2 regions of the Streptomyces sp. CB03238 genome follow, and region 2 is predicted to be linked to the other one. Evidence: riboswitches for the same ligand, from Rfam matches in the RefSeq annotation. Region 2 holds a riboswitch; the other holds the start of a gene.

Region 1 (4,382 bases), on a different contig from region 2:
GCCGAAGGGGTGCTGCGGGTCCTGCCGGACGCCGAGCTGGACCTGATCCCGCTGGTCGACGGGGGTGAGGGTACGGCGGAGGCGCTGGCCGCCGCGACGGGCGGGCGGCTGGTGTCCCGGGTGGCCACCGGCCCGCTGGGCGATCCGGTCGACACCCACTTCGCGCTCCTCGGGGACGGCTCGGCGGTGGTGGAGATGGCCGCCGTGGCGGGGCTGGCCCTGGTGCCGCGGGGCCGCCGGGACCCGGGCGCCACGACCACGTACGGCGTCGGCGAGCTGATCCGCGCCGCCCTGGACGCGGGCGCCCGGCGCGTCCTGGTCGGCTGCGGCGACTCGGGGACGTCGGACGGGGGCGCCGGCGCGCTCCAGGCGCTGGGCGTCCGGCTGCTGGACGCGGGCGGGGGCGAACTGCCGTACGGGGGGCGGGCCTTGTCCCGGCTGGCGGTCATCGACGCGAGCGGGCTCGATGCGCGGCTGGCGGAGGCCGAGCTGCTGGTGGCGTGCAACCCGTACAACGTGCTGTGCGGCGAGCGGGGCGTGGCCCGGGTCTTCGGCCCCCAGAAGGGCGCCACCCCGGCGCAGTGCGAGGAGCTGTCGGCCGCCCTGGAGCGGTGGGCGGCCGCGCTGACGGCGGCGTTCGCCCCGGGCGTGGACCTGCGCGGAGCGCCCGGCACCGGGGCGTCGGGCGGGCTGGGCGCGGGGCTCGCGGCGGTGGGCGCCCGGCTGCTCCCGCGCTTCGAGGTGCTCCTCGACGGGCTGGACCTGGGTGCCCGGCTGGGTCACGCCGACCTGGTGATCACCGGCGAGGGCGCCCTGGACGCCCAGACCGTGCGCGGCAAGGTCCCGGGCGAGGTGGCCCGGCGGGCCCGGGAGGCGGGCGTCCCGGTCCTCGCGCTGGCCGGCACGCTGGGGCCCGGGGCGCAGGACGCGGGGCTCGACGCCTACGAGTCGATCGCGCCCGGACCCGTACCTCTGTCAGAGGCCCTGGACCGTGCCGCCGAGCTGCTCGCGGACGCCGCCGAGCGGGCGCTGCGCACGGTCCTGGTGGGCACCCGGCTCAGGGCCCGTCTCCCGGACCCGGCCGGGCTCGCGTGCCCTGGCACGCGCGCTCGCGGCGTTGTCGTCGGTCGGCATGGCTCCGCCATGACTCCCTCCTCCGCCTTGCGATCACACGCACCAGACCCCGCTCCCTGATCCGGCCTGGCCCGGGAGACGGGCCCTAGCCGCGGTCGGGCACACAACGCCCGTCCTCCGTACGGTAGTTCCAGCGCGCCCCGTCCCGGACGAGCTCCTTCACGGCCCGAACGAACCGGTCGACGTGCTCGTCCGGCGTCCCCGCCCCGAAGCTGACCCGGATGGCGTTGAGCGCGGTGGTCCCGCCGTCGGGCGCGCCGCACTCGCCGACGTCCTCGCGCTCGCCGCCGAGCAGGGTGCGCACCAGCGGGTGGGCGCAGAACAGCCCGTCGCGCACCCCGATGCCGTACTCGGCGGACAGCGCCGCCGCGAAGTGCGAGCTGTTCCAGCCCTTCACGACGAACGAGATGACGCCCACGCGGGGAGCCTCGTCGCCGAACAGCGACAGCACCTTCACCTCGGGCACCTCGGCGAGCCCTTCGTGGACCTTGCCGATCAAGTGCTGCTCGCGCGCCACGAGGGCGTCGAACCCGGCCTCGGTGAGCGCCTTGCAGGCGGAGGCGATGGCGTACACGCCGATGACGTTCGGCGAGCCGGCCTCGTGGCGGGCGGCGGTGGTGTGCCACTCGACGTCCACCCCGCCGTCGGCGCGCCGCGCCACCTTGCGGGAGGCGCCGCCGCCGGCCAGGTACGGCTCGGCGTCCTTCAGCCAGTCGGCGCGTCCGGCGAGGACGCCGGAGCCGAACGGGGCGTACAGCTTGTGCCCGGAGAACGCCACCCAGTCGACGTCCAGCTCCCGTACGGAGAGGGGGTGGTGGGGGGCGAGCTGCGCGGCGTCCAGGACGATGCGGGCGCCGTGGGCGTGGGCGGCGGCGGCCAGCTCCCGCACGGGCCACAGCTCACCGGTGACGTTGGACGCGCCGGTGACGCAGACCAGGGCGGGGCCGTAGGGCTCCCGGTCGGCGAGCGCCCGTTCCAGCGTCTCGACCGCCTGACCGGGCGTACGGGGCGCGTTGAGGTAGGTGACCCGCGCGTCCCTCCAGGGCAGCAGCGAGGCGTGGTGCTCGGTCTCGAAGACGAACACCTGGCAGCCGGCGGGCAGGGCCCCGGCCAGCAGGTTCAGCGAGTCGGTCGTCGACCGGGTGAAGACCACCTGGTCGCTCTCGCGGCAGTCCAGGAACTCCGACACCGCGGCGCGGCTGTTCTCGAACAGGTCGGTCGACAGCTGCGACAGGTACCCGGCACCCCGGTGCACGCTGCCGTAGTACGGCGCGTACGCGGCCACGTCGTCCCAGACCCGCTGGAGGGCCGGCGCGCTGGCGGCGTAGTCGAGCGCGGCGTACGTGACCTCGCCCCCGGTGACGAGCGGCACGGTGACGTCCCGTCCCAGGACGGGCAGCGGGGCACAAACGGACCGGTCGGCGGCGATGGTGGTGACGGACATGGCGAACTCCCGTACGAAGCAGGCGAATTCCGGGTGCGCGGACGCGTCGGAGACGTCACGGTGCGGTGCGCGAACACCGGAAAAGGGGGAAAAAGGGGGTACCGAAGAAGGGGCGATACGCCCTATCGCATTCGCTTGCTCACGAGACTGCTCCCTTGAGGACCAGGACCCCAGGGTGTGCAGGGGTCCGCGCTTGCCGCAGACCTCGCTGCCTGCGACCTGGTCTTCACCCGGGGCACCCCGCCACGGACGGAGGGTTGCCGGACAGCGGGCCGGGGCCGTAGTCGCTGTCACTCATGACCTTGAAAGGCATCTTGCCATACGTCTCGACATGCGCAAGGCGCAGTCCGGCATCCGGGACTGCGCCTTGCGTCACACGCCTGGCGTCACACTCAGCGGTGGCTGGCCGCCACCCACCGCTCCAGCACCGCCCGCGCCGCGCCGGAGTCGATCGCCTCGGCCGCCTTCGCCATGCCCGCCCGGATCTGCTCGGCCAGCGGCGCGTCCGACGGTTCCAGGGCCACCAGCGCCGCCGCCGCGTTGAGCAGCACCGCGTCCCGTACCGGCCCGGTCTCGCCGGCCAGCAGCCGGCGCGCCACGTCCGCGTTGTACGAGGCGTCCGCGCCGCGCAGCGCTTCCACCGGCACCAGGTCGATGCCCACGTCGCGGGGGTCGAACGCCTCCTCGCGCACCGCGCCGTCCCGGACGACCCACACCTTCGAGGTGGCCGTGGTGGTCAGCTCGTCCAGTCCGTCGTCGCCGCGGAACACCAGGGCGGAGGAGCCGCGCTCGGCGAGCACCCCGGCCATGATCGGCGCCATCCGCGCGTCGGCGACGCCGGTCGCCTGGGCCTTCACCCGCGCGGGGTTGGTCAGCGGCCCGAGGAAGTTGAACGTGGTGCGGATGCCGAGCTCCTTGCGGGCCGCCGCCACATGGCGCAGCGCCGGGTGGAACCTCACCGCGAAGCAGAAGGTGATGCCCGCCTCCTCAGCGACCTCGGCGACCCGCCGGGGGGTGAGGTCCAGGTTGACGCCGAGCTTCTCCAGCACGTCGGAGGAGCCGGAGGCGGAGGACGCGGCGCGGTTGCCGTGCTTGACGACCTTGGCGCCCGTACCGGCGACGACGATCGCCGACATGGTGGAGATGTTGACGGTCTTGGCACCGTCGCCGCCCGTGCCGACGAGGTCGACGGACGGGCCGGGCACCTCGATGAGGTTGGCGTGCGCGTACATGGCGCGGACGAGGCCGGAGATCTCCTCGACGGTCTCGCCCTTCGCCCGCAGCGCGACCGCGAAGCCGGCGATCTGGGCGTCGGTGGCCTCGCCGCGCATGATGTGGTCCATCGCCCACGCCGTGTCGTCGGCGCTACGGTCGCGGCCCTCCAGCAGGGCGTTCAGCACCTCGGGCCAGGAACGACCCGCCGAGCTCGGTCCTCCAGCGGGTTGCACAGCGCTCATGGTCGCTCCTGGTGTCCGTACGTACAGGGATGACCACAGCCTATCGAGACGCAGGGACGGCAAAGAGCCCCGTCCGGTGAATGGACGGGGCTCGATGCGGTGTGGCGACCTTCTGGGGCCCCCCGGGGCGAAGCCCCAGGGGGAAGGTGATCAGTGGTGGCCGTGGCCGCTCGTGATCTCCTTGTACTCCTCGACGGTGGCCTTGGGGATCTGGTTCCCCTCGGCGAAGTAGCCCTTGCTGAGCTTGGCGCGGAGCTGCTGCATGCGCGACGGCTTGCGCTCGACGCCGTTCTCGTCGACCGTCGGGCCGATCTCGGCCGGCGTGTACTGCTCGTGCGTGGTGAGCG
Region 2 (4,382 bases):
GACTTCCTTGACCAGCTCGGCGCCGATCTTCTCGTACGGGTCCTCGAGCTCGATCTCCTTGGCGATGGATACACCATCGTTGGTGATCGTGGGGGCGCCCCACTTCTTCTCGAGGACGACGTTGCGACCCTTGGGGCCCAGGGTCACCTTGACGGCGTCGGCGAGCTGGTTCATGCCGCGCTCGAGGCCGCGCCGTGCCTCCTCGTCGAACGCGATGATCTTGGCCATGTGAAGTGGTCCTCCCGGACTGGGGTGGATGCTCCGGACCGCGCTGGCGCCCGCGACGGACGGCCTGCCTGCCTGAAGTGGTTCCTTGCCCCACCGGCCTGCAGACCTCACCGACTCGGTCCTTCGTTGTCACTCTCACCTTCAGAGTGCTAACGCCAATGATTAGCACTCGACCCCTGCGAGTGCAAGCGCCTCTCGCATACGAGACAGGGGTCCGGACGCGCGCGAGGGGCCCGCGTCCCCTGGAACGCGAGCCCCTCGGCACTAGCGATGTCGACAGTCGATGGTCGGTCGATCGCGACGCGGCTCTCAGCCGGCGGCGAGCTTGACCATGTCCGCCTGCGGACCCTTCTGGCCCTGCGAGATCTCGAACTCGACTCGCTGACCTTCTTCAAGGGTGCGGTAGCCGTCCATCTGGATCGCGCTGTAGTGGACGAAAACATCCGCACCACCGTCGACCGCGATGAAGCCGTACCCCTTCTCCGCGTTGAACCACTTGACGGTGCCCTGAGCCATGCCTAACTCCCCTATTACTGGCCCTTGCGCAGGACCGCACTTCGCGGACCCGGGTCAGACCTCGCCCCCTGACAGTTCCCCTATGCCTGGCGGCATGGGGAGACCCCAGGAGCGTGCGCCGGAACGCGTCGACCGCCGCTGAATGTATCTGCCCAACTGCCGTCTGCAACAGGTCAATCGGACGAGAATTCCGAGCACGCGTGAACGGAAAATGCGGCTGAATTCGCCAGAATCCTGGGCAAGTCGGGCCCGGCAAAGCGCACAAATGGCGCAATAAGCGGGGCTACTTTGACTTCATCTTGTCGTGACCGGCCGCGTTCTCATATGCGGGTGGCACAGGCAAGGGCGGGGACTTCCCCAACTCTACCGCGCTCAACCATGCAGAATTGCCCCCTCCGCTTGTGAAGCGAAGGGGGCAATTGTCTCCGGAAGTCGGAGGTGATCAGCCGCCGGCGACGGCCGGAATGATCGAGACGCCCGCACCGTCCGGCGTGGCGGTCCCCAGGCCCTGCTCGAAGCGCACGTCGTCGTCGTTGACGTACACGTTCACGAACCGGCGCAGCTTGCCCTGGTCGTCGAGGACGCGGGCCGCGATGCCCGGGTGGTTCTTCTCCAGCGACTCGATGACCTCGGAGAGGGTCGCGCCCTCCGCCGTGACCTCGGCCTGGCCGCCCGTGTACGTGCGGAGGATGGTGGGGATGCGCACGTTGACGCTCATGGTTCGTAATGCCTTTCGGTGCGGGTCGGTCAGGCCAGGCCGGCGTCGCGGAACGCGTCCAGGCTCGGGCGGATCGTCGCGGTCGGGCCGGTGGTCGGCGCGACGGCGTCGAGGGTCTTCAGGCCGTCGCCCGTGTTGAGCACGACCGTCGTCAGGGACGGGTCCAGGGCACCGGCCTCGATCAGCTTCTTCGTCACGCCCACGGTCACCCCGCCCGCTGTCTCGGCGAAGATGCCCTCCGTACGCGCCAGCAGCTTGATCGCGTCGACGACCTGCTCGTCATTGACGTCCTCCACCGCGCCGCCCGTGCGGCGGGCGATGTCCAGGACGTACGGGCCGTCGGCCGGGTTGCCGATGGCGAGCGACTTGGCGATGGTGTTCGGCTTCTGGGGCCGTACGACGTCGTGACCGCCCTTGAAGGCCGTCGACACCGGGGAGCAGCCCTCCGCCTGGGCGCCGAAGATCTTGTACGGCTTGTCCTCGACCAGGCCCAGCTTGATGAGCTCCTGCAGGCCCTTGTCGATCTTCGTCAGCTGCGAGCCGGACGCGATCGGGATGACCAGCTGGTCCGGCAGGCGCCAGCCGAGCTGCTCGCAGATCTCGTACGCGAGGGTCTTGGAGCCCTCCGCGTAGTACGGGCGCAGGTTGACGTTGGTGAAGCCCCAGCCCTCGCCCAGCGGGTCGCCGATGAGCTCCGAGCAGAAGCGGTTGACGTCGTCGTAGTTGCCCTCGATGCCGACGAGGTCACCGCCGTAGATCGCGGCCATGACGACCTTGCCCTGCTCCAGGTCGTGCGGGATGAACACGCAGGAGCGGAAGCCGGCGCGGGCGGCGGCGGCGGCGACGGCACCCGCCAGGTTGCCCGTGGAAGAGCAGGACAGGGTGGTGAAGCCGAAGGCGCGGGCGGCCTCGATGGCCTGGGCGACGACGCGGTCCTTGAAGGAGTGCGTCGGGTTGCCGGAGTCGTCCTTGACGAACAGCTTGCCGGGCTCGACGCCCAGCTCACGTGCCAGGTTGTCGGCCTGGACGAGCTTGGTCCAGCCGGGGTTCAGGTTCGGCTTGTCGGCCACGTCCGCCGGAACGGGGAGCAGCGGCGCGTACCGCCAGATGCTGGCGGGCCCGGCCTCGATCTGCTTGCGCAGGGCCTCGGGGTCACCGCTCGGCAGGTCGTAGGCGATCTCGAGCGGCCCGAAACACAGCTCACAGGCGAAAATGGGACCGAGCTCGAAACGCTCGCCGCATTCACGACAGGAGAGGGCGGAAGCAGGCCCGAGGTCGACGTTCTTGGCGGTGGCGACAGTCTGTACAGCCATGGAGGCGAGGCCCTTTCTCCTCATCTTCCTCATGGCGCGCTTCGCCATGAGACGGATTTGGCACCTTCCCTAGCCGGGGCCTCGCGCAAGATCTGCGAGTGCCGGCTGGAGGGTTGCCGGGGCTTCAACGGGCCGTATCCCTCTGCCCCTCTGGATGAGCTGTATTCGATTGTTCGACTCGTGGACGTGGACCCCCGACATGCATCGGACATCCGCGTTGCTCAAGACTGTAACCGAACCCCCGGACGCTTGAGATGGTCGTCCGATACGCGAGATGGAGATCACGTGCTGGAAGAGGTGGAGCGCTGGCTGGACCGGCGGTCCTGGTCCGTGACGGAGCGACCGCTCGACCAGTTGCTCCCGGCCAAGCGCGGTACGACCGTCAGTGTCGTGCTGCCGGCGCTGAACGAGGAGGCGACGGTCGGCGAGATCGTCACCGTGATCCGCCGCGAGCTGATGTCGGACGCCGCCGCGCTGGTCGACGAGCTGGTCGTGGTGGACTCCGGCTCCACGGACCGTACGGCCGAGGTCGCGGCGGCGGCCGGGGCGCGCGTGGTGCACCGGGACGCGATCCTGCCCCGGATACCCGCCGTGCCGGGCAAGGGCGAGGTGCTGTGGCGCTCGCTCCTGGTGACGAGCGGCGACATCATCTGCTTCGTCGACGCCGACCTGCGTGACTTCTCGGCCGATTTCGTGACCGGAACCGTCGGCCCCCTCCTCACCGACCCGTCCGTCCATCTCGTCAAGGCCATGTACGACCGGCCCCTGGCCGGCTCCCCCGGCCAGGGCGGGCGGGTGACCGAGCTGGTGGCGCGGCCGCTGCTGAACCTGCACTGGCCGCAGCTGGCCGGGTTCGTCCAGCCGCTGGGCGGCGAGTACGCGGCCCGCCGCTCCCTGCTCGAACGGCTGCCCTTCCCCGTCGGGTACGGAGTCGAGCTGGGCCTCCTCGTCGACGCCCTGCACACCGTGGGGCTGGACGCCCTCGCGCAGGTGGACGTGGGCGTGCGCAAGCACCGGCACCAGGACGAGCGGGCGCTGGGCCGGATGGCGGCGGCGATCTACCGGACGGCGCAGCTGCGGCTGTCGCGGGGGCACCTGGTGCGGCCCCGGCTGACACAGTTCGACCGGGCGGAGGAGGGGTTCGTCCCGCGTACCCACCCGGTCGACACCGAGGAGCGGCCGCCGATGGTGGAGGTGGCCGAGTACGCACGGCGCCGCCGGGTGGCGTGAGCGCCGTACGTTTGAGCGTTTCCGCAACGGGCTAGGTTCGTCTCCATGGCAGCCCAGATTCTCGTCGCCTCGAACCGCGGTCCGGTCAGCTACGTGCCACGTGAGGACGGCACGCTCGACGCCCGGCGCGGCGGGGGCGGGCTGGTGTCCGGGCTCTCCGCGATCGGACCGGACGCGGGCGCGCTGTGGGTGTGCGCCGCCCTGAGCGACGGCGACCGGCAGGCCGTACGGCAGGGCGTGGCGGACGAGCCGGGCGTACTGATGCTCGACATCGACGCGCGGGTGCACGCCGAGGCGTACAACGGCATCGCGAACTCGGTGCTGTGGTTCGTGCACCACATGCTGTACCAGACGCCGCTGGAGCCGGTCTTCGACGC

The links. A riboswitch is a leader RNA that binds a small molecule or an ion and turns the genes downstream of it on or off. The one in region 2 is predicted to bind S-adenosylmethionine.
Region 1: it holds a riboswitch for S-adenosylmethionine, as region 2 does, so the genes downstream of both, BKD26_RS07775 (aminotransferase class V-fold PLP-dependent enzyme) here and thrC (threonine synthase) in region 2, are expected to answer to the same signal.

The regions. Positions count from the first base shown of each region.
Region 1 covers NZ_NBCN01000004.1:104,223-108,604, forward strand. Annotated here, with positions in the region: gene BKD26_RS07770 (glycerate kinase) at 1-1,194, shown strand, start outside; gene BKD26_RS07775 (aminotransferase class V-fold PLP-dependent enzyme) at 1,220-2,578, opposite strand; SAM riboswitch class IV at 2,763-2,880, opposite strand; gene trpD (anthranilate phosphoribosyltransferase) at 2,971-4,035, opposite strand; gene BKD26_RS07785 (cytochrome bc complex cytochrome b subunit) at 4,186-4,382, opposite strand, start outside.
Region 2 covers NZ_NBCN01000008.1:185,642-190,023, forward strand. Annotated here, with positions in the region: gene groL (chaperonin GroEL) at 1-228, opposite strand, end outside; gene BKD26_RS16825 (cold-shock protein) at 538-744, opposite strand; gene BKD26_RS16830 (ubiquitin-like small modifier protein 1) at 1,187-1,462, opposite strand; gene thrC (threonine synthase) at 1,492-2,775, opposite strand; SAM riboswitch class I at 2,793-2,936, opposite strand; gene BKD26_RS16840 (glucosyl-3-phosphoglycerate synthase) at 3,061-4,005, shown strand; gene BKD26_RS16845 (trehalose-6-phosphate synthase) at 4,051-4,382, shown strand, end outside.